One region of the Streptomyces sp. NPDC020299 genome, then DNA from elsewhere that is predicted to be linked to it. Evidence: riboswitches for the same ligand, from Rfam matches in the RefSeq annotation. Region 1 holds a riboswitch; each other region holds the start of a gene.
The links. Region 1 has a riboswitch for cobalamin ahead of ACH45E_RS42825 (cobalamin biosynthesis protein). Riboswitches for the same ligand answer to the same signal wherever they lie in the genome.
Positions count from the first base shown of each region.

Region 2: it holds a riboswitch for cobalamin, as region 1 does, so the genes downstream of both, ACH45E_RS13585 (prenyltransferase/squalene oxidase repeat-containing protein) here and ACH45E_RS42825 (cobalamin biosynthesis protein) in region 1, are expected to answer to the same signal.
Region 3: it holds a riboswitch for cobalamin, as region 1 does, so the genes downstream of both, ACH45E_RS09630 (HoxN/HupN/NixA family nickel/cobalt transporter) here and ACH45E_RS42825 (cobalamin biosynthesis protein) in region 1, are expected to answer to the same signal.
Region 4: it holds a riboswitch for cobalamin, as region 1 does, so the genes downstream of both, ACH45E_RS15110 (CbtB-domain containing protein) here and ACH45E_RS42825 (cobalamin biosynthesis protein) in region 1, are expected to answer to the same signal.

Region 1 is NZ_JBIRWL010000030.1:58,174-63,797, reverse strand. It holds gene cobN (cobaltochelatase subunit CobN) at 1-762, opposite strand, end outside; gene ACH45E_RS42830 (cobyric acid synthase) at 759-2,267, opposite strand; gene ACH45E_RS42825 (cobalamin biosynthesis protein) at 2,264-3,205, opposite strand; cobalamin riboswitch at 3,321-3,461, opposite strand; gene ACH45E_RS42820 (hypothetical protein) at 3,601-3,828, opposite strand; gene ACH45E_RS42815 (inorganic phosphate transporter) at 3,866-5,113, opposite strand; gene ACH45E_RS42810 (lysozyme) at 5,246-5,624, opposite strand, start outside.
Region 2 is NZ_JBIRWL010000004.1:470,630-476,253, reverse strand. It holds gene ACH45E_RS13595 (energy-coupling factor transporter transmembrane component T) at 1-832, opposite strand, end outside; gene ACH45E_RS13590 (SCO2322 family protein) at 819-1,481, opposite strand; gene ACH45E_RS13585 (prenyltransferase/squalene oxidase repeat-containing protein) at 1,478-2,710, opposite strand; cobalamin riboswitch at 2,823-2,952, opposite strand; gene ACH45E_RS13580 (phosphotransferase) at 3,023-3,688, shown strand; gene ACH45E_RS13575 (XRE family transcriptional regulator) at 3,909-4,559, shown strand; gene ACH45E_RS13570 (hypothetical protein) at 4,556-5,128, shown strand; gene ACH45E_RS13565 (MAB_1171c family putative transporter) at 5,128-5,624, shown strand, end outside.
Region 3 is NZ_JBIRWL010000003.1:380,208-385,831, reverse strand. It holds gene ACH45E_RS09650 (DUF6445 family protein) at 1-53, opposite strand, end outside; gene ACH45E_RS09645 (DUF4142 domain-containing protein) at 279-1,067, shown strand; gene ACH45E_RS09640 (glycoside hydrolase family 13 protein) at 1,064-2,710, opposite strand; gene ACH45E_RS09635 (metalloregulator ArsR/SmtB family transcription factor) at 3,034-3,393, opposite strand; cobalamin riboswitch at 3,474-3,658, shown strand; gene ACH45E_RS09630 (HoxN/HupN/NixA family nickel/cobalt transporter) at 3,687-4,763, shown strand; gene ACH45E_RS09625 (nucleoside hydrolase) at 4,778-5,624, opposite strand, start outside.
Region 4 is NZ_JBIRWL010000005.1:164,595-170,218, forward strand. It holds gene ACH45E_RS15100 (bifunctional YncE family protein/alkaline phosphatase family protein) at 1-650, shown strand, start outside; gene ACH45E_RS15105 (acyltransferase) at 953-2,044, shown strand; cobalamin riboswitch at 2,128-2,272, shown strand; gene ACH45E_RS15110 (CbtB-domain containing protein) at 2,309-2,530, shown strand; gene ACH45E_RS15115 (CbtA family protein) at 2,552-3,304, shown strand; gene ACH45E_RS15120 (histidine phosphatase family protein) at 3,386-3,976, opposite strand; gene ACH45E_RS15125 (hypothetical protein) at 4,073-4,357, opposite strand; gene ACH45E_RS15130 (cytochrome C oxidase subunit I) at 4,442-4,792, opposite strand; gene ctaD (cytochrome c oxidase subunit I) at 4,789-5,624, opposite strand, start outside.

The sequences.
Region 1 (5,624 bases):
CGAGGTGAGGCACAGGCCCTGCAGCACGGGGATGTTCAGGTCGGCGAGCGCCCCGATGTCCCAGGACTCCTCGTCACCGCCCGCCGAGGCCTGCGAGGCGTGCGTGCCGCCCGCGGCGAGCACGGTGGCCACCAGGGCGTCCGCCTTGCCGAGGATCTCGTACAGCCCCGCGTCCGCCCCGCGCAGCGAACCGCAGTAGACGGGCAGGGCGTTGGCGCCCCGCGCCTCGATCGCGTCGCACAGGGTGTCCACGAAGGCGGTGTTGCCGCTCAGTTCGTGGGCGCGGTAGAAGAGCACGCCGACGGTCGGGCGGCCGTCCTGGAGCGTACGGGAGCCGTGCACACCGTACTCGGGCATCTTCCGCGGCTCGACGAACCCCTCACCGGTCAGCAGCACGGTGTCGGACAGGAACCGGGCGAGCTCGGTCAGGTTCTCCGGGCCGCCCTCCACGAGGTACCTGAGCGCCTCGGCCACGACACCGGCGGGCACGGACGACTCGGCCATCAACTCGGCGTCGGGCACGGCCTCGCCGCCGAGCAGGACGGTCGGGACGCCCGAGGCCTTCAGCGTGGCGAGCCCGTCCTCCCAGGCGCGCTTGCCGCCGAGCAGCCGTACGACGGCGATGTCGGCGCCCGCGAGGAGCGACGGCAGCTCGCCCGCCACGTCCACCCGGGTCGGGTTGCCGATCCGGTACGACCCGCCGGAGGCCCGCGCCGCCAGCAGATCGGTGTCGGCGGTCGACAACAACAACACTGTGCTCATACGGGCGCTCCCGGTGGAATGAAGGACAGTCCTTGCGGCGCGCCCGACTCGATGAGCCGCCAGAGCGCGTCCGTGTCCGCGTGCTGTTCGATCAGATCGCCGAGCCGGTCGAGCTGCTCCTCGCGCAGCGCGGCGAACGACGTGTCGGGGGCCGGTACGAAGCGGCGGCCCGCGGCGGCCGCCACCTCGCGCAGGAAGGCCCGCCGGAAGCCGTCCGACTCCAGCGAACCGTGCCAGTGCGTGCCCCAGGTCTGGCCGACCCGGCAACCGTCCAGGAAGGGAATCCCGCCCGTCACTTCGGCGACCCCGTGATGGATCTCGTATCCTTCGACCGGCTCGCCGAGGGCTTCCCCGACAGGCCGGGTGAGGGTCTTCTCGCGGGCGAACCGCACGCGGACGGGAAGGACCCCGAGGCCGTGTACCTGCCCGGCGCGCGACTCGACCTCGTCCTCGATGTGCTCACCGAGGATCTGGAAGCCGCCGCAGATGCCGAGCACGGGCCGCTGTTCGGCGGCCCTGCGGACGAGCGCCTCGGCAAGCCCCCGCTCCCGCAGCCACTCCAGGGCCCGGACCGTGCCCCGCGTCCCCGGGATCACCACGAGGTCGGCGTCGGCCAGTTCCTCCGGCCGGTCCACGAACCGCACCACGACACCCGGTTCGGCGGCCAGCGCGTCCACGTCCGTGAAGTTGGACATCAGCGGGATCGCGCACACGGCGACCCGCAGCACGTCCTCGCCGACGGGCGGGGCGGTGTTCGACTCGCGGACCGTGCCCCGCAAAGACACCCGCAGTCCGTCCTCCTCGTCGATGCCGAGCCCGTGCCGGAAGGGCAGCACGCCGTACGTCCGCCGCCCGGTGAGCCCGAGCAGCATGTCGAGGCCGGGTTCCAGCAGGGAGACGTCGCCGCGGAACTTGTTGACGAGGAACCCGGCGACGAGTTCCTGGTCCTCGGGGGAGAGCAGGGCGACGGTCCCGAAGAAGGAGGCGAAGACGCCCCCGCGGTCGATGTCGCCGACGACGAGCACGGGCAGCCGCGCGTTCCTCGCGATCCCCATGTTCACGATGTCGGTCCGCCGCAGATTGATCTCGGCGGGCGAACCGGCGCCCTCACAGATCACCGCGTCATACGTGCCCCGCAACTCCTCCAGGCACTCCAGCACGGTCCCCAGCAGCCGCTGCTGGCGCCCCCCGTGGTAGCCACGGGCGCTCAGCTCGCCCACGGGCTTGCCCAGCAGCACCACTTGGCTGCTCTGTTCCCCACCGGGCTTGAGCAGCACGGGATTCATCAGCGCGGTCGGCTCGACCCGGCACGCCTGCGCCTGCATGGCCTGTGCCCGCCCGATCTCCGCGCCCTGGCGCGTCACGAACGAGTTGAGGGACATGTTCTGCGCCTTGAAGGGCGCGACCTTGACCCCCTGCCGCACCAGCCAGCGGCAGATCCCGGCCGTGACGACGCTCTTGCCCGCGTCGGAGGTGGTGCCGGCGACGAGGAGACCCCCGCTCATTTCCCACGTCCCTTCACGAGGATGCGCGCGGCGGCGGTGACGCCGAGCGCCAGGAGACCGACGCGCCTGGAGAGCCGTACGGCCCGGTCGATGTCGGGCACGGCGACGGCGCGTCCCTCCTGGTGGAGCACCGGCCGGTGCTCCACCCGCCCGCCGTACGAGAGCGTCCCGCCCAGCCGCACGCCGAGCGCCCCCGCGAACGACGCCTCCACGGGCCCGGCGTTGGGGCTCGGGTGCCGGTCCGCGTCGGCCCGCCAGGCCCGTACGGCACCGCGGCGGTCGTCCCCGGCCGCGGCGGCCAGTACGGCGGTCAACCGCGCCCCCGGCCAGCCCGCGAGGTCGTCCAGCCGGGCCGAGGCCCACCCGTACCGCCGGTATCGGGGCGACTTGTGCCCGACCATGGCGTCGAGGGTGTTGACGGCCCGGAAGCCCAGCAGACCCGGGACCCCGCCCACGGCTCCCCACACCAGGGCCCCCACCACCGCGTCGGAGGTGTTCTCGGCGACGGACTCCACCACGGCCCGGGCGATCCCGTCGGCGTCGAGCGCCTGCGGATCCCTTCCGCACAGGTGCGGCAGCCGCGCCCGGGCGGCCTCTACGTCCCCGGCCTCCAGGGCACGCCCGATGCCACGGGCCTCGCGGGCGAGGGAGGTTCCGCCCACGACGGCCCAGGTGGCGGCGGCGGTCAGCGCGACGGAGGCGGCACGGGAGGGACGTACGGCCGCGGCGGCGACGGCTCCCAGGCCGGCGGCACCGCCCACGCACACCGCGGTGTGCAGCGCGCCCCACCCCCGGTGGTCCCGCCACAGCACCCGCTCGACGGCACCGGCGGCCCGCCCGAACGCGGCCACCGGATGCCCGCGCCGCGGGTCACCGAGCAGATGGTCGCCGAGGAGGCCGGCGGCGGCGCCGTACGCGAAGACGCGATCGGCACGCATCGGCTCAGCCGGCCGTGGGGGCGGGCAGCGATCTGGTGCGGTACCTGAGAGCCTGCGCTCTCAAACGGCAGGCGAGCATGGCGATATGTCCTCACTCAGGGTGTCCGCGCCCTGGTTCGACGAGACCGGCGGTGGGAGTTCCTGGCTCCCGGGGCTACCTACCCCGGTGACAGTGGCGGGACCGCGCCGGATTCACACCGGCTTCCTCCCTTGCCGCCGTACATGGCTCCGGAAGTCCACCACGGCCCCGGAAGGGCCGTCAACTTGCCGTTGACCTGCACGGGGAGAGTGTGCTGAGGCCCACATCGAAGCCCGGGTGGTGGTGGGGCGGCATGCGAAAGGCTCCTTCCCGAAGACTTCGAAGTCTTCGGGAAGGAGCCTGTTCGAGGCCTGGGTCAGGCCTTGTGCATGATCAGGTAGATCCCGTAGGCCACCGCTGCCGCGCACGCCGCGAAGCACACGTACGCCCCGGTGACGGCCAGCGCCGCCGAGTCGCCCTGCGCGACGGCGCGTTCGCGTCGTGACAGGCCCTGGACGCCGAGGGTGAAGAGGGCCACCAGGCCGACGGTGACCGCGAGGCTGACGCCGAAGACGGAGCCGAGGGCTGCCCAGTCGATCTTCATAACAGAGGCTGCTTTCTTGGTGCCCGGGTGCCCGGGATCAGACGGCGGCGGCCGGCGGGGTCGCCGGGTCGGCGGCGACGGGTGCCGCAGGGGACGGGATCGTGGCCGACAGGTCCTCGGCCACCACACCCACCGGGGGCGGGGTGACGACGGCGATCGCGGTGGTGATCACGCCGGCCGGCTCCTCGGTCTCGTTGACGTTGCTCGCGTCGACCACCTCGCGGCGGGAGAGCTTCCAGATCGCGGCGCTGGAGGCCACGAGGAAGACCGCCACCAGCGCGGTGCCCCAGTCGCCGAGGTCGGTGACCGTCTCGGCGAGCGCGCCGACCAGCGCGGCGGCCGGGAGGGTCAGCGCCCAGGCGACGAACATCCGGGTCGCCGTGGACCAGCGGACCACTCCGCCCTTGCGGCCCAGGCCCGCGCCCATCACGGAGCCGGAGACGACATGGGTGGTGGAGAGGGAGAAGCCGAGGTGGGAGGAGGCGAGGATGGCGGTCGCGGCGCTGGTCTGGGCCGCGAAGCCCTGCCGCGGCTCCAGTTCGGTCAGGCCCTTGCCCATGGTGCGGATGATGCGCCAGCCGCCGATGTAGGTGCCGAGCGCGATGGCCATGCCCGCGGAGAGGATCACCCAGGTGGGAGGGTTGGAGCCGGGGGCGATGGAACCGCCGGCGATCAGCGCGAGGGTGATGATGCCCATCGTCTTCTGCGCGTCGTTGGTGCCGTGGGCGAGGGAGACCAGACCGGCCGAGGCGATCTGGCCGGCGCGGTAACCCTTGCGGGTGGCCTCGCCCTCGGCGTTCTTGCCGATGCCGTAGGAGAACCGGGTGGCGAGCATCGCCGCGATGCCCGCGACGACCGGCGCGGCGACCGCCGGGAGCAGCACCTTGGTGACGAGGACGTCACCGTGGACGGCACCGAAGCCCGCGGAGGCGACGGTGGCGCCGATCAGGCCGCCCATGAGGGCGTGCGAGGAACTGGAGGGCAGCCCCACCAGCCAGGTGACCAGGTTCCAGAGGATCGCGCCGACCAGGGCGGCGAATATGACCTCGGGACGTATGCCGTTCTCGTCGACGAGACCCTTGGAGATCGTGTTGGCGACCTCCACGGAGAGGAAGGCGCCCACAAGGTTGAGCGCGGCGGACATGGCCACCGCGACCTTGGGCTTGAGTGCACCGGTCGAGATGGTGGTGGCCATCGCGTTGGCGGTGTCGTGGAAACCGTTCGTGAAATCGAACGCAAGTGCGGTTACGACCACAATCGCGAGGATCAGCGAGAAGCTTTCCATTTACCCAGGCATTCTTTCGAGCGTCGTTGGCTGGTTGACCGTAAGCAACCTGGGTGAACGGAAGATGAACTGGGATGGGCATTGTGGTGCCGGATACGGAGGTGGCCGTTCCGCTCCGGTTTGGCCCTTCGGCTAGTCGCCCCTCGCGAACGACTTCAGTCCGGCCGGGGAGCCGTTGAAGAGATTTTGGTCACCCGGAAGGCTGCCGCTGTTGTCGTACTGCCAGAAGGTCCAGTGCGACCACCCGGCCGGCAGGGCGCCGGGGTCCCCGGAGTGGCGGGCGAGCCACAGCGCGTGGTCGGCGAAGGCGCGGCTGCGGCCGGTGCAGTCGTTCCACCAGTGGGCGGTGGAGTAGATCACCGGGCGGCGGCCGGTCTCCCGTTTCATCTCGTCGCTGAAGTCCTGGATCCAGTCGACCATCCTCGCCCTGCTCAGGCCGTAGCACTTGTGCCCGCCGTCGTACGGGTTGTACTCGATGTCCAGTGCGGGCGGCAGTGTCCAGCCGTCGGCG
Region 2 (5,624 bases), on a different contig from region 1:
GGCGCAGCCCCGCGAGGGCCGCGGCGACCCCGGCGACCATGACCGGCAGCCCGTACGTGCCGCCTTCCGCGGTGAGCAGGCCGTACGTGCCCGCGCAGACGCCGAGCAGGCCGCCCAGGGTGAGGGCGGCGGTCGTACGACGGATCCGGGCGGGGACGTCGGCGGTACGGCCGTAACCGCGGGCGTCCATCGCGGCGGCGAGCGCGACGGACCGCTCCAACGCGCCCTCCAGCACCGGGAGTCCGACCTGGAGCAGGCCCCGCAGGCCCCGGTCGGGGCGGCCGCGCAGCCGGCGGGCGGCGCGCAGCCGCTGGACGTCGGCGATCAGGTTCGGCGCGAAGGTGAGGGCGACGACCACGGCCACGCCCGTCTCGTAGAGCGCGCCGGGCAGGGACTTGAGCAGCCGGGCCGGGTTGGCGAGGGCGTTCGCCGCGCCGACGCAGATCAGCAGCGTGGCCAGCTTCAGGCCGTCGTACACCGCGAACAGCACTCCCTCGGCGGTGACTTCGCCGCCCAGGCGGATGCCCTGCGCCCAGTGGGGGAGCGGGACTTCGGGGAGGGTCACGAGCACGTGCGTGCCGGGGATGGGGGAGCCGAGCACCACCGCGAAGGTGAGGCGGACGAGGAGGACGGCGAGGGCGAGCTTGGCGAAGGCGCCGTAGGAACGGGCCCAGGGGGCGCTGCCGCGGTGGGTGGCCACGACGTATGCGGAAGCCGTGATCAGGAGGGCGAGGAGGAGGGGGTTGGTGGTGCGGGTGGCCGCGGTGCCCAGGCCTATGGACCACAGCCACCAGGCACCGGGGTGCAGGGCGGGGACGCTACGCGCGGCCACGGCGCCGAGCCCGCCATATCGCCGCCGCGCCCAGCAGCACGACGGCACCCACTCCCACCGGCAGGCCCACCGACGGGCCGTCCGACGTGCTGTGCGAGGGCTTGCTCCCGGCCCGTTCCTCGGCCGGCTTCCCCGCCGCCACCTGCTCCCCGCACCCCTTGCGCGGATACCCGTCGATCGCGCACAGCAGTGCGTTGGTGTCGTAGCGGAGCGGCCCGGCCACCGCGGCCAGCGCGTCCGCCGTCGTCCCGTCGCCGGAGACCGCCGCGCAGGCCGTCCGGCGGCCGGGCGGGGTTTCTCCGGAGGGGGCGTCGGCGGCCGTGCCGAAGTCGAGGACCAGGGCGATGCGCTTCCTGCCCTCCCGTGCGGGCACCTTGGCGCAGATCGCGTCGAAGTCCGCGGTGCCGCGTGGCCGCGTCGCACTGGCGGAGTCCTCGCTCACCGCGAAGCGGAAGCCCTGGACGTCGCCGTCGGCGGGACGCGCGGTGGACGGGCCCTGCGTGGCGTACGTCCAGTGGCCGCCGGTGCGCTCCCAGAAGGACCAGTAGCGGTAGCCGGTGGCCTGGGCCTGCCCGGCCGACACCACGCACAGGAGCGCGGCCAGGAGCGCGGCCAGGAGCGGCGCCCCGGCACGGCGGACGACGATCACGGCTGCTGCTTCCTGCGGCGGCCGCTGAGCAGGAAGCCGATGCCGATGCCGGCGACGAGGCCGGTGCCGACGATCCACCACACCTTCGTCCCCGAGTCGTGCTTCGCCGGCTTGGTCTCAGCGCCGGTCGCCCGTCCCGTTGCCGCCGTCTGCGGCGCCGGTCCGGTCGCGTCGAGCGCCCGCACCAGGTCCGTACCGCCGAAGTCGTGCGGGTCGGCGCCCATCGCGTGCGCGGCGAGGATCAGCTCGGCGTAGGCGGCGGGGCCGGACTGCTTCGCCCACTGCGCCGCGTGCTTCTCCAGCCAGGCGTACGGCCTTTGCGCCTGATCCGCCCAGCCCTGTGCGGCGAGGGCGACGACCGCGTCCGCGGTGTTGCCGTAGTCGGGCTGGTCCTTGGCGCCGGGGAGGCTGGAGGTGAGGTGGCCGGTGTCGTGCGTCTGGTCCGCCAGGTAGGCGGCGCCGTTGCGGGCGATCTGCTGCGGGGCGAGCGGCTTGTCGGAGTTGGCGCAGACGTAGCCCTCCTCCGGTGCCTTCCCGGCCGTCGTCACGAAGCCCTTGCCGAGCGAGCCCAGCACCCCGGCCGCCGTCGCGTCCGCGTTGGCCGCCAGTTTGCCCTTCTTGTCCGGCTGGTAGGCGAGGGCGCCGCCGCCGTCCTCGTCGCAGGGGATGGACCACTTGGCCAGCAGTTCGGCCGGGGTCCTGCCCTCGGTACGGAGCTGGAGGGGGTGCTCGCCGGCCGCCGCGAGGGCACCGATGACGACGGAGGTGGAGTTGGTGTCGCTGGGCGAGCCCGGCGTGTAACTCCAGCCGCCGTCCTCGTTCTGCATCGCCTTCAGCCAGACGGCGGCCTTGTGGACCTCCCCCTCGTGCTCGCCGAGCGCGTGCAGGGCCTGTACGGCGGCGGCCGTGCTGTTGGTGTCGGCCTGGGCGGAGGTCTTCGCGCACGACTTGGCGGGGTCCGGGCGGTAGGCGGCGAAGCCCCCGTCGGCGCACTGCTGCCCGACCAGCCAGTCGATGGCCTTCGCGGCGGGCCGGACACCGGCCGTGCGCTGGGCGAGCAGCGCGAGGGACTGCCGCCACACGCCGTCGTACTTCGGGTCCGTGCTGCCGTACAGCCCGGACGGGAGCGCCGTCGACGGGGAGGGCGACGGCGACGCGGCCGTGGCGGGCGCGGCTGCGGCTATGACGCCGACGGTGGCGAGAACCGCGGCGCTGCGGCGGACGTTCATGGTCGGCTACTGCCTCTCCCTGCGGGGGAGCACGGGCAGCACGGGGACACCCCGGGCGGCTCGGCTCCGTAGACCTCGACGGTGCCGCGCGCGGCGGGTTGCCGCGCACGTGAGCCGGTCAACGTCCGTACGGGGCAGTCCGGCTCACCGTCGTGACGGTTTACGGTTGCGGGTCAGCGCCGGAATTGCACCGGCTTCCCCCCGTACGGGTGTGATGACGCCCGGACACTGTACCCGGCGGTAGACAGCGGCTGGGAGGCGGCTGTGCGTCAGGGGAGTCAGGGGGCCGTGTGAGGTGGCTAGGGTCGCGTCATGCTGCCGACGGGGAGACCGCTGGGTTCCGGCCGGACGGCCGACGTGTACGAGATCGACGAGGCGTGGGTGCTGCGCCGCGACCGGGCGGGCCGGGGGGACGCCGCCGCGGACGGCGCGGTGATGGCGTACGTACGGGAGCACGGCTACCCGGTGCCCCGGGTGCGGCCGTCCGGCTCGCGCACCGACCTGGTGATGGAACGGCTGTCCGGACCGACCATGCTGGCCGCCCTCCTGGACGGCTCGCTGGGCGCGGCCGAGGCGGGCGCGGAACTCGCCCGGCTGCTGCGGCTGCTGCACGCCGTCCCCGCCCGGGACTCCGCCGCCCCCGGCGCCCGCGTCCTGCACCTGGACCTGCACCCCGACAACGTGATCCTCACCCCGGACGGTCCCCGGGTCATCGACTGGAGCAACGCCGAGGACGGGCCGCCCGGTCTCGACTGGGGCATGTCCGCGGTGATCCTCGCCGAGGTCGCCGTCGGCGGCGAAGCCCTCGCCGCCCCGGCCCGCGCGCTGCTCACCGCCTTGCTCGCCGCCCCGTCCGGCCTGACGGAGACGGGGCTGACCGAGGCGCGGCGGCGGCGCGCCGCCAATCCGACGATGAGCGCACGGGAGGTCGAACTCCTCGGGGAGGCCGTGGAGTTGGTACGGACGCTCATCCGCTGACGACCCGGGTTGTCCCGACCCCCGATGCCGCTCCCCCATAGGCGGCACCCGGGGCCGGGGCCGGGTGGCGTCATGATCCTGTCCCGCGCGAGCCTCAACTGTCAACGATTGCTGCCTAATTCAGCAGCTGTCATTGACATCACTTCTCGACCGGCGGGCGACCCGGTAGCCTCGCGTCAACTCAGCCACGAAACCGACGACATGCCCAGGGGGGACATCGGTGAGTGACGCCCACGCCCCGCTCGCCGGCCTGCTCGACCGGCTCGGGGAGCTGACCGAACGGCCGGGCCGGCTACCGGAGGTCCTGGACGTGGCCGGCCTCTCGTACCGCACCGGCATCCCCGCCGAGGTGGTCGCCCGACTGCTCGCGGGCGGCGCCGCCCCCGACACCGGGCTGGCCCAACGGGTGCGGCAGCGGCTCGACTTCATCCGCGAGACCCGGCGCAGACCGGACGGCAAGCGCTACTCGCTGGACGAGCTGGCCAGGATCGCGGGCACCAGCCGGCAGTGGCTGAGCGAGTGGCGCAAGAGCGGCATGCCGAGCCTGGAACACACCGACCGGCTGCGCAGGTTCTTCGGCCTCCCCGCCGGATACTTCACCGCGGACGAGCCGGAGGCCCTGTACGAGGCCCTCCTGCCGGTGCTCCAGAGCCTGGAGGCGCAGGCCGACCCGCTGCTGCGGCTGCGCGAGAGCGGACTGGTACGACTGGCCATGCGCGCCCCGCGGATGAACCCCCGTCAGCTCGCCACGCTCGCCGACCTGGCCGAGATGATCATCACATCCGAGGACACGGACCCGAGCGCCGGGAACACGGACACGGGTGCCGGGAACACGGACACGAGCGCGGACATCACGAAGGACCGTCAGTGAGCCGGAAAAGATCGCCGAAGCGCTTCCTCGCCCAGCTCGTCCGCGACACCGCCCGCACCCTGACCCCGCCGACCGGGCCCGAGGCGTTCCTGCACGCCGTGTGCGACACGCTCAGCCCGCGGCTGGACCGCCCCGTACGGCTCAAGTTCGTCGCCTTCCCGCCGGAGTTGGACGTCTCCGGGGTCACCTTCGCCAAGGACGACGAGTACATCGTCGTGGTCGAGGACCGCGCGCCCGGCGCGCACAAGTTCGTCATCGCGGGGCACGAGATCGGCCACATCTACTACCAGACCCTGGACGTCCACTACCCGGCCGGCCTGCCCGCCGCCGCGCGCCGGCTGCTGTCCCGGGCCGAGGAGGACATCCCCTGGGAGCGGGTGGTCGCCATGGCCACGCGGTCCCCGGCCGCCACGACCGCCGAGGCCGAGTGGGAGGCCGAGGAGTGCGGACTGCGCCTGGCGGCCAAGTACGCCAAGGTCGTCGGCCCCTCGGCCGCGCCCGGCCGGACGACCCAGGACACCCTGACCGACCGTCTGTCGTCGTCGCTGGGCAACGCCGGCGGCCTGTGATGCGCTGGGACATAGCCGGCTCGTTCCTCGCCTACGCCGTGCCGGCCGTGCTGCTCGCCGTGGCCTTCGTGATCAAAGTGCCACTGCTCAGGCGGGCGTGGCAGGACCCGATCCTGCGGGCGACGGCCCTGCTGCTCGGCATCGGCGCCGTCACGTTCGCCTCCCTGCCGCCGGGCAACCTGCACCGCATCAACGCGCTCACCGGGGTGCCGAACTTCGCCGGCCTCTGGGTCTACTCGCTGCTCAGCGTCTACTGCGGCGCCTGCCTGTGGCTGATCATCACCTGGCGCGAGCCGCCCTCCCCGGCCCGGCGCCGGCGCACCCGCACGATCTGGATCGCGTACTCCCTGATCGTCGTCGGCCTGTGGGTGACCTTCTTCCTCGGCGACCACCACGTCGAGCGGCTGCGCGATCTGGACACCTACTACGCGACGACGCCGTGGATGCGCGAGTTCGCCATGCTCTACCTCGTCGCCCACATGGTGTCCGCCGTGGC
Region 3 (5,624 bases), on a different contig from region 1:
AGCACGGGGAGGGGGGCGGCGGCCCGCGCGGGCCGCCCGGGCCGTGGTGACATGGACATGCGGCGAACGTATAACCGGGGCCCGTCTGGACTCTCCCCGTGACTGGTCAATGTTCGGTCAACGGAAAGGGGGCGCGACCAGCGGAAACCCGGGCCGCCACCGCGACTCCCCAAAATTTTTGCCCAAACCATAGAGTCGTCCGGCTTCCCCATCCGTACTCCAGTGCGTCCGAACCTCTCGCTTCGGCGGGCGGGATCCACTACCGGGCAGGAGGCACGGTGCGCTTTTCGCGGAACGCGACGGGAACTCTCTTCGTGGGCGGGGCCATGGCGGTGACGCTGGTAGCGATGGCCTACCCGAGCATGCTCGGGGTGTCCACCGTTTCCAGCGACCAGTCCCGGATCATCGCCAACACCCAGTGGGGCCCGCTGACGGAGGGCGACCGGGACTTCGTGGTGAAGGTGCGGGCGGCGGGACTCTGGGAGTACCCGGTCGGTCAGATCGGGCTGCAGAAGGGCCAGTCGCCGGCGGTCAAGACGGCCAGCAACCACCTGATCGACGGCCACGCCGCGCTGGACGTCTCCTGCCGCAAGATCGCGCCCCTGCTGAACATCACCCTGCCCAACATCGCGAGCCCCCAGCAGGAGGGCTTCGTCACCCAGCTGAAGAGTGACAGCGGCAAGCAGTTCGACATCGACTTCGCCAACATTCTGCGGATGACGCACGGCTCGATCTTCAACACCATCGCGAAGATCCGCTCCACCACCAAGAACTCGCTGGTGCGTGCCCTCGCCGACCAGGCCAACGACACGGTTCTGGACCACATGACGGTCATGGAGAAGACGGGCGACGTCGACTTCGACACGACCCTCAACACCCAGACCAACCCGCCGAAGATGCCGGCCACCATGCTGACCCCGCCCGCTCCGCCCGCCGGGCAGCCGCAGGTGGTGCTCACCGCGCCGCCGACCGAGACGTCGACCGCGCTGGACCTCAGCGGCCTGGGCGTCGGCTCGGCCCCCTCGGCACCCGCCGCCGCCCCCTCCCCCAGCGCGTCGGGCGGCTAAGCGAGCCACACGGTGGTGTCGGGCGGCAGGTTGCCTCCGTCCGGCACCGGCGTGCTGCTCAGCAGGACCTCCCCGGGCGGCAGCGGTACCGGCTCGGCGCCGAGGTTGGTGACGCACCGCCAGCCGTCCGAACGGGCGAACTGGAGGACACCGGCGGGTGCGTCCGGCGCCCAGGTCAGCGACTCGCCCTCGAGGAGCTTGCGGCGCAGGCGCAGTGCCCTGCGGTAGAACTCCAGGGTGGAGCCCTCGACACCGTCCTGCGCCTGGACCGCGTACGCGGCGAAGACCGGCGGCTGGGGCAGCCAGGCGCCGGCCGCGCCGAAGCCGTACGACGGGCCGCCGGCCGTCCACGGCAGCGGCACCCGGCAGCCGTCGCGGCCCTTGCGGACATGACCGCTCTGTTCCCAGATCGGGTCCTGGAGGACCTCGGTGGGCAGACCGGCCACCTCGGGCAGGCCGAGTTCCTCGCCCTGGTAGACGTACGCGGATCCGGGCAGCGCCAGCATCAGCAGGGTCGCCGCCCGGGCCCGGCGCAGCCCCGCCGCCTCGTCGATGCCGGGTGCCCGGCCGCCGGAGAGCAGCCAGGCGTCGGCGTCCGTGCCTGGCGGGAGCATCAGGCGGGAGGTGTGGCGTACGACGTCGTGGTTGGACAGGACCCAGGTGGCCGAGGCCCCTGCCGTGCGGGCCGTGTCCAGTGAGCCGGTGATGACGCGGCGCAGCTCGTCCGCTTCCCAACCCGCCTGTAGATACTCGAAGTTGAACGCCTGACCCAGTTCGTCCGGGCGGGCGTACAGGGCGCGTCGGGCATCCGGGACCCAGGCCTCGGCGACCGCCGTGCGGGGCGGGGAGTAGGCGTCGAAGATCTTGCGCCAGTCGCGGTAGATCTCGTGGACCTCGTCGCGGTCCCAGTACGGGTGGCTTCCCGGCGGTACGTGTTCCAGGGCCTCCTCCCCGGTCGGGTCGAGGTCGCCGACGTCGCGCAGCGGCTCGGTGAGGTCCTTGGCCAGGCCGTGGGCGACGTCGACACGGAATCCGTCGACACTCCGGTCGGACCAGAAGCGCAGGGTGGTGCGGAAGTCGGCGCGCACCTCCTCGTTGTCCCAGTTGAGGTCGGGCTGCTCGGCGGCGAACAGATGGAGGTACCACTGTCCGTCGGGAACCCGCTGCCAGGCGCTGCCGCCGAACACCGACTGCCAGTCGGTGGGCGGGAGTTCGCCGCGCTCGCCGCGCCCGGCGCGGAAGACGTAGCGGTCGCGGGCGGCGGAACCGGGCCCGGCGCGCAGCGCCTCCTGGAACCACGGGTGCCGGTGCGAGGTGTGGTTGGGGACGATGTCGACGACGACCTTCAGCCCCAGCCGGTGGGCCTCGGCGACCATGGCGTCGAAGTCGTCCAGCGTGCCGAGACGGGGGTCGACGTCCCGGTGGTCGGCGATGTCGTAGCCGCCGTCGGCGAGTTCGGAAGGATAGAAGGGGCTCAGCCACAGGGCGTCGACGCCCAGCGCGGCCACATGGTGCAGGCGCTCGGCGATGCCCCGGATGTCACCGAGCCCGTCGCCGTCGGCGTCGGCGAAGCTGCGGGGATAGACCTGGTAGATGACGGCCTGGCGCCACCAGTCGGGATTCCTGGACGAAAGGTCGGTCACGGCGGCTCCCTCGGAAAGGACGACGGGGAGAGCCTGTCCACATTGCCGGGAAAGCGAACCCTCACACTCCACGGAGTAGATCATTCCGGGCACATGCCCGCCGGGGGCGCTGCGGTGCTCCTCGCGGGTGGCACGGCCATCGTCCTCGCGACGCACCGGTCAGCCTCCGTCGACCGCGCAGTGCCCGAGCAAGTGACATCCACCGGCACGCCGATCCCATCCGCCTCCGAGTCGACCCCACCCCCGACGCCCGACGCTCGCGGCAGCGCCTCCGGCAGCCTCGCCGGAGGCGAGACGCGGCCATCGTCGTCGCGACTCGCCGGTCAGCCTCCGTCGGCCGCGCAGTGGCTGAGCAGGCTCTGAACCTCCGCGTCCACCACCCGGTACCTGACCACCCGCCCTTCCTTCTCCCCCGCCACGACCCCCGCGGCCCGCAGCAGCCTGAGCGCCTGCGACACCGCGGGGTCGTTCATTCCCGTCGCGATCGCCAGATCGGACACGGCGAGCGGGCCGGTGCGGTGCAGGGCGAGCAGCAGAGCGAGCCGCTTGGCGTCGGCGAGCAGCGAGAAGCGGTCGGCCCAGGCGCGCACATGGCCGGGTTCGCCGATCGCGGCGATGGCGTCGCACACCCGGTGACCGTCGATGGTGCGACGGTCCGCGCGGTCGGCAGGCACGAGATGCATACCGTCATATTCGCAGGCGCGGTTCTGTGATCTTCAATACCTGCGCAGGTACGCAGCTTTGCAGACAACTGCCCACCCCCCTACGGTGGGCGGGCCGTGGTGTTCGGGAAGTCGATGCGATGTCGACGCGGCCCTCGCCACTGTGATCGGGGAGTTCCCGTCCCGTCCGGCACCCGCCGGGCCACTGGTCGTACGACCGGGAAGGCAGGGACGGAGGACGTCATACCCGTAAGCCAGGAGACCGGCCACGGCAGCTCACGAAGTGATCCACGAGGTGCTGGAGCGTGAACCGGATGACCCTGCCCGAGACCCGGCCCGAGACCAAGGCCGCCTCCTTCCGCTGGCGGCGCGAGGACACCGTCAAGACCGCCGGGCTGATGGGTGTGATCGCCGCCCTCCACGTCGTCGCCTTCGGCATCCTGTTCCTCCTCGTCGCCCCCGGTCACTACGAGGTCGGCTCCAATGCCTTCGGCATCGGGCTCGGCGTCACCGCCTACACCCTCGGCATGCGGCACGCCTTCGACGCCGACCACATCGCCGCGATCGACAACACCACCCGCAAACTGATGGCGGACGGCAAGCGGCCGGTGTCGGTGGGCTTCTGGTTCGCGCTCGGGCACTCCAGCGTCGTGGTCCTGCTTGCCGCGATGATCGCCGGCGGCACACAGCTGGCGGGCCGGGTGATGAACGAGAACTCCCGTACCCACCAGGTGCTGGGCGTCATGGGTACGACGGTCTCGGCCACGTTCCTCTATCTCGTGGCCGCGCTCAACCTGGTCGCCCTCTTCGGCATCCTGCGCGTCTTCCGGGCGATGCGGGCGGGTTCGTACGACGAGCAGGAGCTCGAACAGCACCTCGACTCCCGGGGCTTCATGAACCGCGTCCTCGGCCGCCTCACCAGGTCCATCACCCGCCCGGGCCAGATGTTCCCGCTGGGCTTCCTCTTCGGCCTCGGCTTCGACACGGCGACCGAGGTCACGCTGATGGTGATGGCCGGCTCGGGCGCGGCGGCGGGCCTGCCCTGGTACGCGATCCTCTGCCTCCCCCTCCTCTTCGCCGCCGGGATGAGCCTGTTCGACACCCTCGACGGCACGTTCATGAACTTCGCCTACCAGTGGGCGTTCTCGAACCCGGTGCGCAAGGTGTTCTACAACCTCACCATCACCGGCCTGTCCATCGCCGTCGCCTTCGTCATCGCCACGATGGAACTCCTCGGCCTCGAACTCGGCAACGTCGGCTATCTCATCGTCGGCCTGTTCGTGGTGGTGTGGGCGGCGGCGGTGGCGTACTGGAAGGTGGCGAGGGTCGAGGAACGCTGGACGCCTCAGCCCCAGACCGAGACCCCGGCCCCCGCCACGACCGACCAGTAAGCCCGCCGCTCCGCCTACGGCCGCTCGACCGTCTCCAGGTACAGCTTCACGAACCGGTCGACGTCCACGTCCAACGCCACGTCCACCAGGGCCTGTTCACGGACGCCCTCGTGGATCTCGGACTCGCCAGGCCGGGGCCGGCGGTCGACGATCGTCTGCCCCCGGCCCGGACCGGGCGCGAGACAGACCTCGACGGGCAGCAGCCGGGTGGTGATGCCCTCCGGGTCGGCGACCGCGCAGACCGCGCCCGCGTCACCCAGGCCGCCCGCCGCCTCGGCCTCGGGGGAGCCGCCCTGTGTGGCCGGCCGGTGCGCGAGCAGCTCGCCGGCCAGCCGGGTGCCGGGCTCGGCACTCGCCCGCAGCCGTCGTACGTGGACGCCGGGGACGACGACCCGCTGGAAGACGTCCAGCCCGTACATGGTGATCGGCACACCCGCGGTGAGCAGGACCGCCGCCGCCTCCGGATCGTGCCAGACGTTGAACTCGGCGACGGGCGTGGCGTTCCCGGTGGCCACCGCGCCGCCCATGAACACGATCCGCTCGATGTTGCCGGTCACCTCCGGATGGGTGCGCAGCAGCAGCGCGATGTTCGTGAGCGGGGCCGTCGGGATCAGGGTGACCGGACGGGGCGAGGCGAGGATCTCGCGGCGCAGCAGCGTCACCGCGTCCACGGCGGCCGGGGCCCGGGTGGGCGCGGGCAGCCCCAGGTCGCCCATACCGTCGTGCCCGTGCACGTGCCGGGCCGAGCGGGACGGCTCGATCAGCGGCCGCTCGGCACCCCGGGCCACCGGAACGTCCGGCGCGCCCGCCTGCTCCAGCACGGTCAGCGTGTTGCGGACCACCCCGTCGACGTCCGTGTTC
Region 4 (5,624 bases), on a different contig from region 1:
ACGACCTCGCGGTCGGCAGGATGGTCGACGAGATCTCCCACAGCACGTACTGGAAGGACTCGGCGATCTTCGTGGTCGAGGACGACTCCCAGAACGGCCTCGACCACGTCGACGGCCACCGGGCGCCGGTCCAGATCATCAGCCCCTGGGCCAAGCGCGGCACCGTCGACGACCACTACTACTCGCAGATCACGATGATGCGCACCATCGAGCAGATCCTCGGGATCCACCCGATGAACCAGAAGGACAGCGCGGCCACGCCGATGTACGGGGCGTTCACCCGGAAGGCGGACAACGCGCCGTTCACGGCGGTGCCCAACCGGACCTCGCTGACCCTCGGCGTGAACCCCCAGCCCTCCTGCGGCTCCGACACCCCGGCGCCCCAGGACACCAAGGCGGCGGCAGCGCCGACGTCCGCGGCGGTGCCCGCGGCCCAGCGGGGGCTCGCGGCGCAGTGGAAGACCTGGGCGTCGCACCAGCGGCTGACCGGCCCGAAGGCCGTCCCCGACTACGCGAACCCCACGCAGATGAACCGCTACACCTGGTACCAGACACACAACTGGACCAAGCCGTACCCCGGCGACGGCAAGGTCTACGCGCCCAACGACGTGCCGGGCGCCTACATCCCGTCACCCGAGTCCGACGGCTGACCTGACACGCCCCTGAGACGCCCCTGGCCGGCGTCACCGACGGCCAGGGGCGTCGCCGTGCTCGGGCTCGGCCTCCGGGCGTGCGGCATTGAACTCCCTCGCTGTGTGCGACGTATGAGTCACCGCGGGTGGCGCTGTGTCATCCGGACCGTGAGCGGTGGCTACGTGCGCTTCAACGCGGCGCCGAGAGGAAGGGCCGAACAATTTCATCATTATCGAGCCGTCCCGTCAGCAGCGAGTCTGACATAGCCGTCCTGGTACGGCAGGGGGGCGGGGGGAGCAAAGTCAACAGCGGTATTCATGTGCCGGGGCTCGACGGGCTCCGCGGTATGGCCGCACTGTATGTGGTCCTTTTTCATTGCTGGCTGCTGGCCTTTCCCGGGTTTCCCAGGAACTCGGGACCGTTCTGGCTGGGCTGGCTGATGTACGGGCGTCTCGCCGTCGTCTTCTTTCTCGTGCTGTCCGGTTTCTCGCTGGCTATTTCCCCGGCACGTCACGGGTGGCGACAGGGCGGTGTCGCACGGTTCCTGCGGCGTCGCGCCTGGCGAATCCTTCCGCCGTATTGGGCCGCACTCGCATTCAGCACGGTGGTCGGTTACTTTGTCGTGCCCGCCTCCCATCATGGGCCGCCGAACCTCAGAACAATCATCGTGTATGGGCTGGTGGCCCAGGATGTGTTCACGGCTCGCACGCCGAATGGTGCGTTCTGGTCGATCGCCGTGGAGGCGGAGCTCTATCTCGTCTTTCCCTTGCTGCTGTTCGTCCGGCGACGGCTGGGAGCGGTACTCCTGGTCACGGGCGTGACACTACTCGTGGCCCTGCGCGGGCTGTTGGCGGAAAACTCGTTACCCGTCGAGGGTGACAACTGGCTTGCCCCGAATCTCGCGCCCGTATTCGTTGCCGGTCTGGTCGGCGCGGGAATCATTGTCGCGCGGGAAAAGGTACGGCGCATGCCCTGGCATTGGTTCGCCGCTGTGGCCGTCATGCCGCTGATATTGCTCATAGTTGTCCAGGGATCGACCTGGACAATAAAGCACTACTTCTGGGTGGATCTCGCCGTCGCGCCCGCCATGACCATGTTTCTGGCGGCGATCGCCACCGGGCGTCCCGTCTCTGTGATGCGGCTTCTGGCCACGCGGCCCATGCGCGGCCTCGGCGACTTCTCGTACAGCCTTTACCTCATTCATCTGCCGATCGTCATGGTCATCGTTCGGAAAATCGCCCCGGATTACGTATCGGCCGGACTGCCCACGTTCTGTTTCACGGTGGTTCTGGGGCTGCCCGCTTCGATCCTGTCGGCCTGGCTGTTCGCAGAGCTCTTCGAGATGCCCTTCAAACGAAACCGATCCTGGAAGTCCATGCTCTCGGCGGCCCGCTCACGCCGGCACGGCTGACCCGCCTGACCCGCCTGCCCCGTGTGCGGCCGGCCGCGCGGCTCGAGAGGAAGATCACGCCGGGTGGTGCGGTCTTGGCCGTGTCCGCGTCACGCGGTACGGTCTGTCCGATATTGACGACGGCGAGACGGAAGCCGGTGGGAATCCGGCACGGTCGCGCCACTGTATGCCAGACGCCCTTCGGGGTGTCCGGCAAGTCAGACCCGTGGCCGTCGTCCTGTGCACCACCGAAATGGGACGCGAACTCCCGGAGGAGGTTCTGCCATGGCGCAGACCGTCGCCCAGCCGACAGCCACCACTCCCGCCGTGCCCGCCACGCTGCCGCTGAAGGCGATAGCCCCCTGGGCGGTCTTCTTCGGCATCCTGATGCTCGTCCTGCTGTACTTCGTCGGCGCCGAGCAGGGCGCCACCTCCGTGCTCAGCGGCACGGACGTCCACGAGTGGGTGCACGACGCCCGCCACCTGCTCGGCTTCCCCTGCCACTGACGCGAGGGACGCCGCACGCCCATGAATTCCGCAACGGTAAGAAATCTCCTCGTGCGGGGCATGCTCGCCGGCCTGGCCGCCGGCGTGCTCGCCCTGGTCGCCGCCTACCTTCTCGGTGAGCCGAGTGTCGACAAGGCGATCAGCTTCGAGGACGCCCACTCCCATGAGCACGAGATGGAGGTCGTCTCCCGCTCCCTGCAGTCCACGGCCGGGCTCGCCACCGGCGTCCTGGTCTACGGGGTCGCCTTCGGTGGCATCGCCGCGCTCGCGTACTGCTTCGCGCTGGGCCGGATCGGCCGCTTCGGCCCGCGTGCGACGGCGCTGCTGCTGTCCGGCTGCGCGCTGCTCGCCGTGTACGTCGTACCGTTCCTGAAGTACCCGGCCAACCCGCCGTCCGTCGGTGAGCCCGACACCATCGGCAAGCGGACCACCCTGTACTTCCTGATGATGGTGCTCAGCGTCCTTCTCGCGATCGGCGCCACCATACTGGGCAAGCGCCTGGCGCCCGGCCTGGGCACCTGGTGGGCGACGGTGGTCGCGGCGGCCGTGTTCGTCGTCGTGATCGGTCTGGCGTACGCGTTCCTGCCGGCGATCAACGAGGTGCCGAAGGACTTCCCGGCCACCCTGCTGTGGCGGTTCCGTCTGTCGGCCCTGGCCATCCAGACCGTCCTGTGGGGCGGATTCGGCCTGCTCTTCGGTGAGTTGGCCGAGCGGCAGCTGAATCCCAAGCCCGCGGCAGCCCCGTCGGGGCGGAGAGTTCCCGCCTCGAACTGAACGCTTCGGGATACGAGAGGGGGCCCTCGGAAACCTTCCGAGGGCCCCCTCTCGTGCAGGGCGGGACGCGCCCGTACGGCCTCAGCGCGCCGGGACGGTGTCCGACGCGGCCAGCGGCTGCCCGAGCCGCAGATTCCACCGTCCGGCCCGGCCACTGAGCTCCGTGGCCGTCAGCGGCGGTACGTCCAGCCGCCAGAAGGACGATGCGGGCAGGCCCAGTACATGAACGGCCGCGGCCCGTACGACTTCCGGCTCGACCACGGCGAGTGTACGGCCGTCCGTGTCCTGTGCGGCGTCCAGCCAGCGCCCGACCCGCTCGCACACGTCCCGCACCGACTCCCCACCGTGGGCTGCCCAGCCGGGGTCTGCGAGCCATTGGCCCACCGCCTCCGGCTCGGCAGCCGCCACCTCGTCAAGAGTGCTGCCCCGCCAGCGGCCCACGTCCAGACCCCGCAACTCCGGCGTCTGAACGGCCTCGAGACCGAGCGCCACCGCCGTCTCCCGACAGCGCACACTCGGAGACGCGGACACCCGGGCCGGCGCGGGCAACGACCCGGCCGCCGACCGGGCGCGGGCCGCCCCGACGCCGTCCAGCGAGTCGCCGTCGTAGAAGCGGGCCTGACGCAGCGACGGGCTCGTCGCGGCCGACACGAAGGTGACACGGCTCGTCACGTGGCTGCTCCTCCTGCGGTCGGCGTGGGACGCGGATCGCCCGCCCCGGCCGCGAACATAACAGGGAGGTGCCCCGTCGCGCGTCGCCGATCTGCGTCATACGGAAGCCACGACCTGGCCGGACATGACCTCGGGAGGGTTGGGGAGCAGCGGCGCGAGGTGGTCCCGTACGAAGACGGCCGCCCTCTTGATCGATTCGTCGGCCCCCGCCTCGTTCTCGAAGATGCTGGTGGAAACCATGACTCCGTTGCCGGCGTCGACCCAGTAGTAGGCCACGAGGCCGGGGATCTCACGGATGAGCGGGACGAAACCCTCGTTCACCCGGCGCCCCGCCTCGGCCGGATCGGTCACTCCTGAGTACCGTCTGACGGCTGCGTACATAGTTGATCTCCCTACGGTTCAGGTCATGTTGGACGGTCGATGCCGCGCATGGCGGCCTGGTCCGGACGGTGTGGCCCGGCCGGGTCAGAGGATGAGCAGCAGTGTGGCCACGGTGGTGAAGCCGGCGCACACGGCGAGCACCATGCCTACGCAGCGCCGCCGCAGCGCCCGGTAGCGGTGCTCGTACTCGGCGCGCAGCGACACGCACCGGGCCGCGACCCGTTCGAGATCCGTACGGGCGCGGTGCAGGCTGTCGGCGACGTACCGCCGTTCGACGTCCTCACGTTGCGCCGTCGTCAGCCACTCCAGGGGATGGGTGAACTCCCGCGCCCGCTGCTCCGCTTCCGCGATCCTGGCCTGCCACAGCAGGTATCCCTCCACCTCGTTGCCGAGGTCCCCGCCGGCTCCGGGCCGCGGCCGCGGCGGACCGCTCACCCGTGTCCTCGGTCGGTCGTGGCCCGGACTCCGCCGGCCTCCTGTTCCGACATCGCGATGTCGGGGTGGTGCAGGTCGAACGCCGGGGACTCGCTGCGGATCCGCGGCAGGGTGACGAAGTTGTGCCGCGGCGGCGGGCAGGAGGTCGCCCACTCGAGCGAACGGCCGTAGCCCCACGGGTCGTCGACGCCCACCCGCTTGCCGTACCTGGCCGTCTTCCACACGTTGTAGAGGAACGGCAGCATCGACAGGCCGAGCACGAACGAACCGATCGTCGAGACCGTGTTCAGGGTGGTGAAGCCGTCGGCCGCGAGGTAGTCGGCGTACCGGCGGGGCATGCCCTCGGCGCCCAGCCAGTGCTGGACCAGGAAGGTGGTGTGGAAGCCGACGAACAGCGTCCAGAAGGTGACCTTGCCGAGGCGTTCGTCCAGCATCCTGCCGGTGAACTTCGGCCACCAGAAGTGGAATCCGGCGAACATCGCGAACACGACCGTACCGAAGACGACGTAGTGGAAGTGGGCCACCACGAAGTAGGAGTCGGACACCTCGAAGTCCATCGGAGGCGAAGCCAGGATGACGCCGGTCAGACCACCGAAGAGGAACGTGACGAGGAAGCCGGCCGCCCACAGCATCGGCGTCTCGAAGCTCAACGAGCCCTTCCACATGGTGCCGATCCAGTTGAAGAACTTCACCCCGGTCGGGACCGCGATCAGGAAGGTCATGAAGGAGAAGAACGGCAGCAGCACCGCACCGGTGACGAACATGTGGTGCGCCCACACGGTGACGGACAGACCGGCGATCGAGATGGTCGCGGCGACGAGTCCCATGAAGC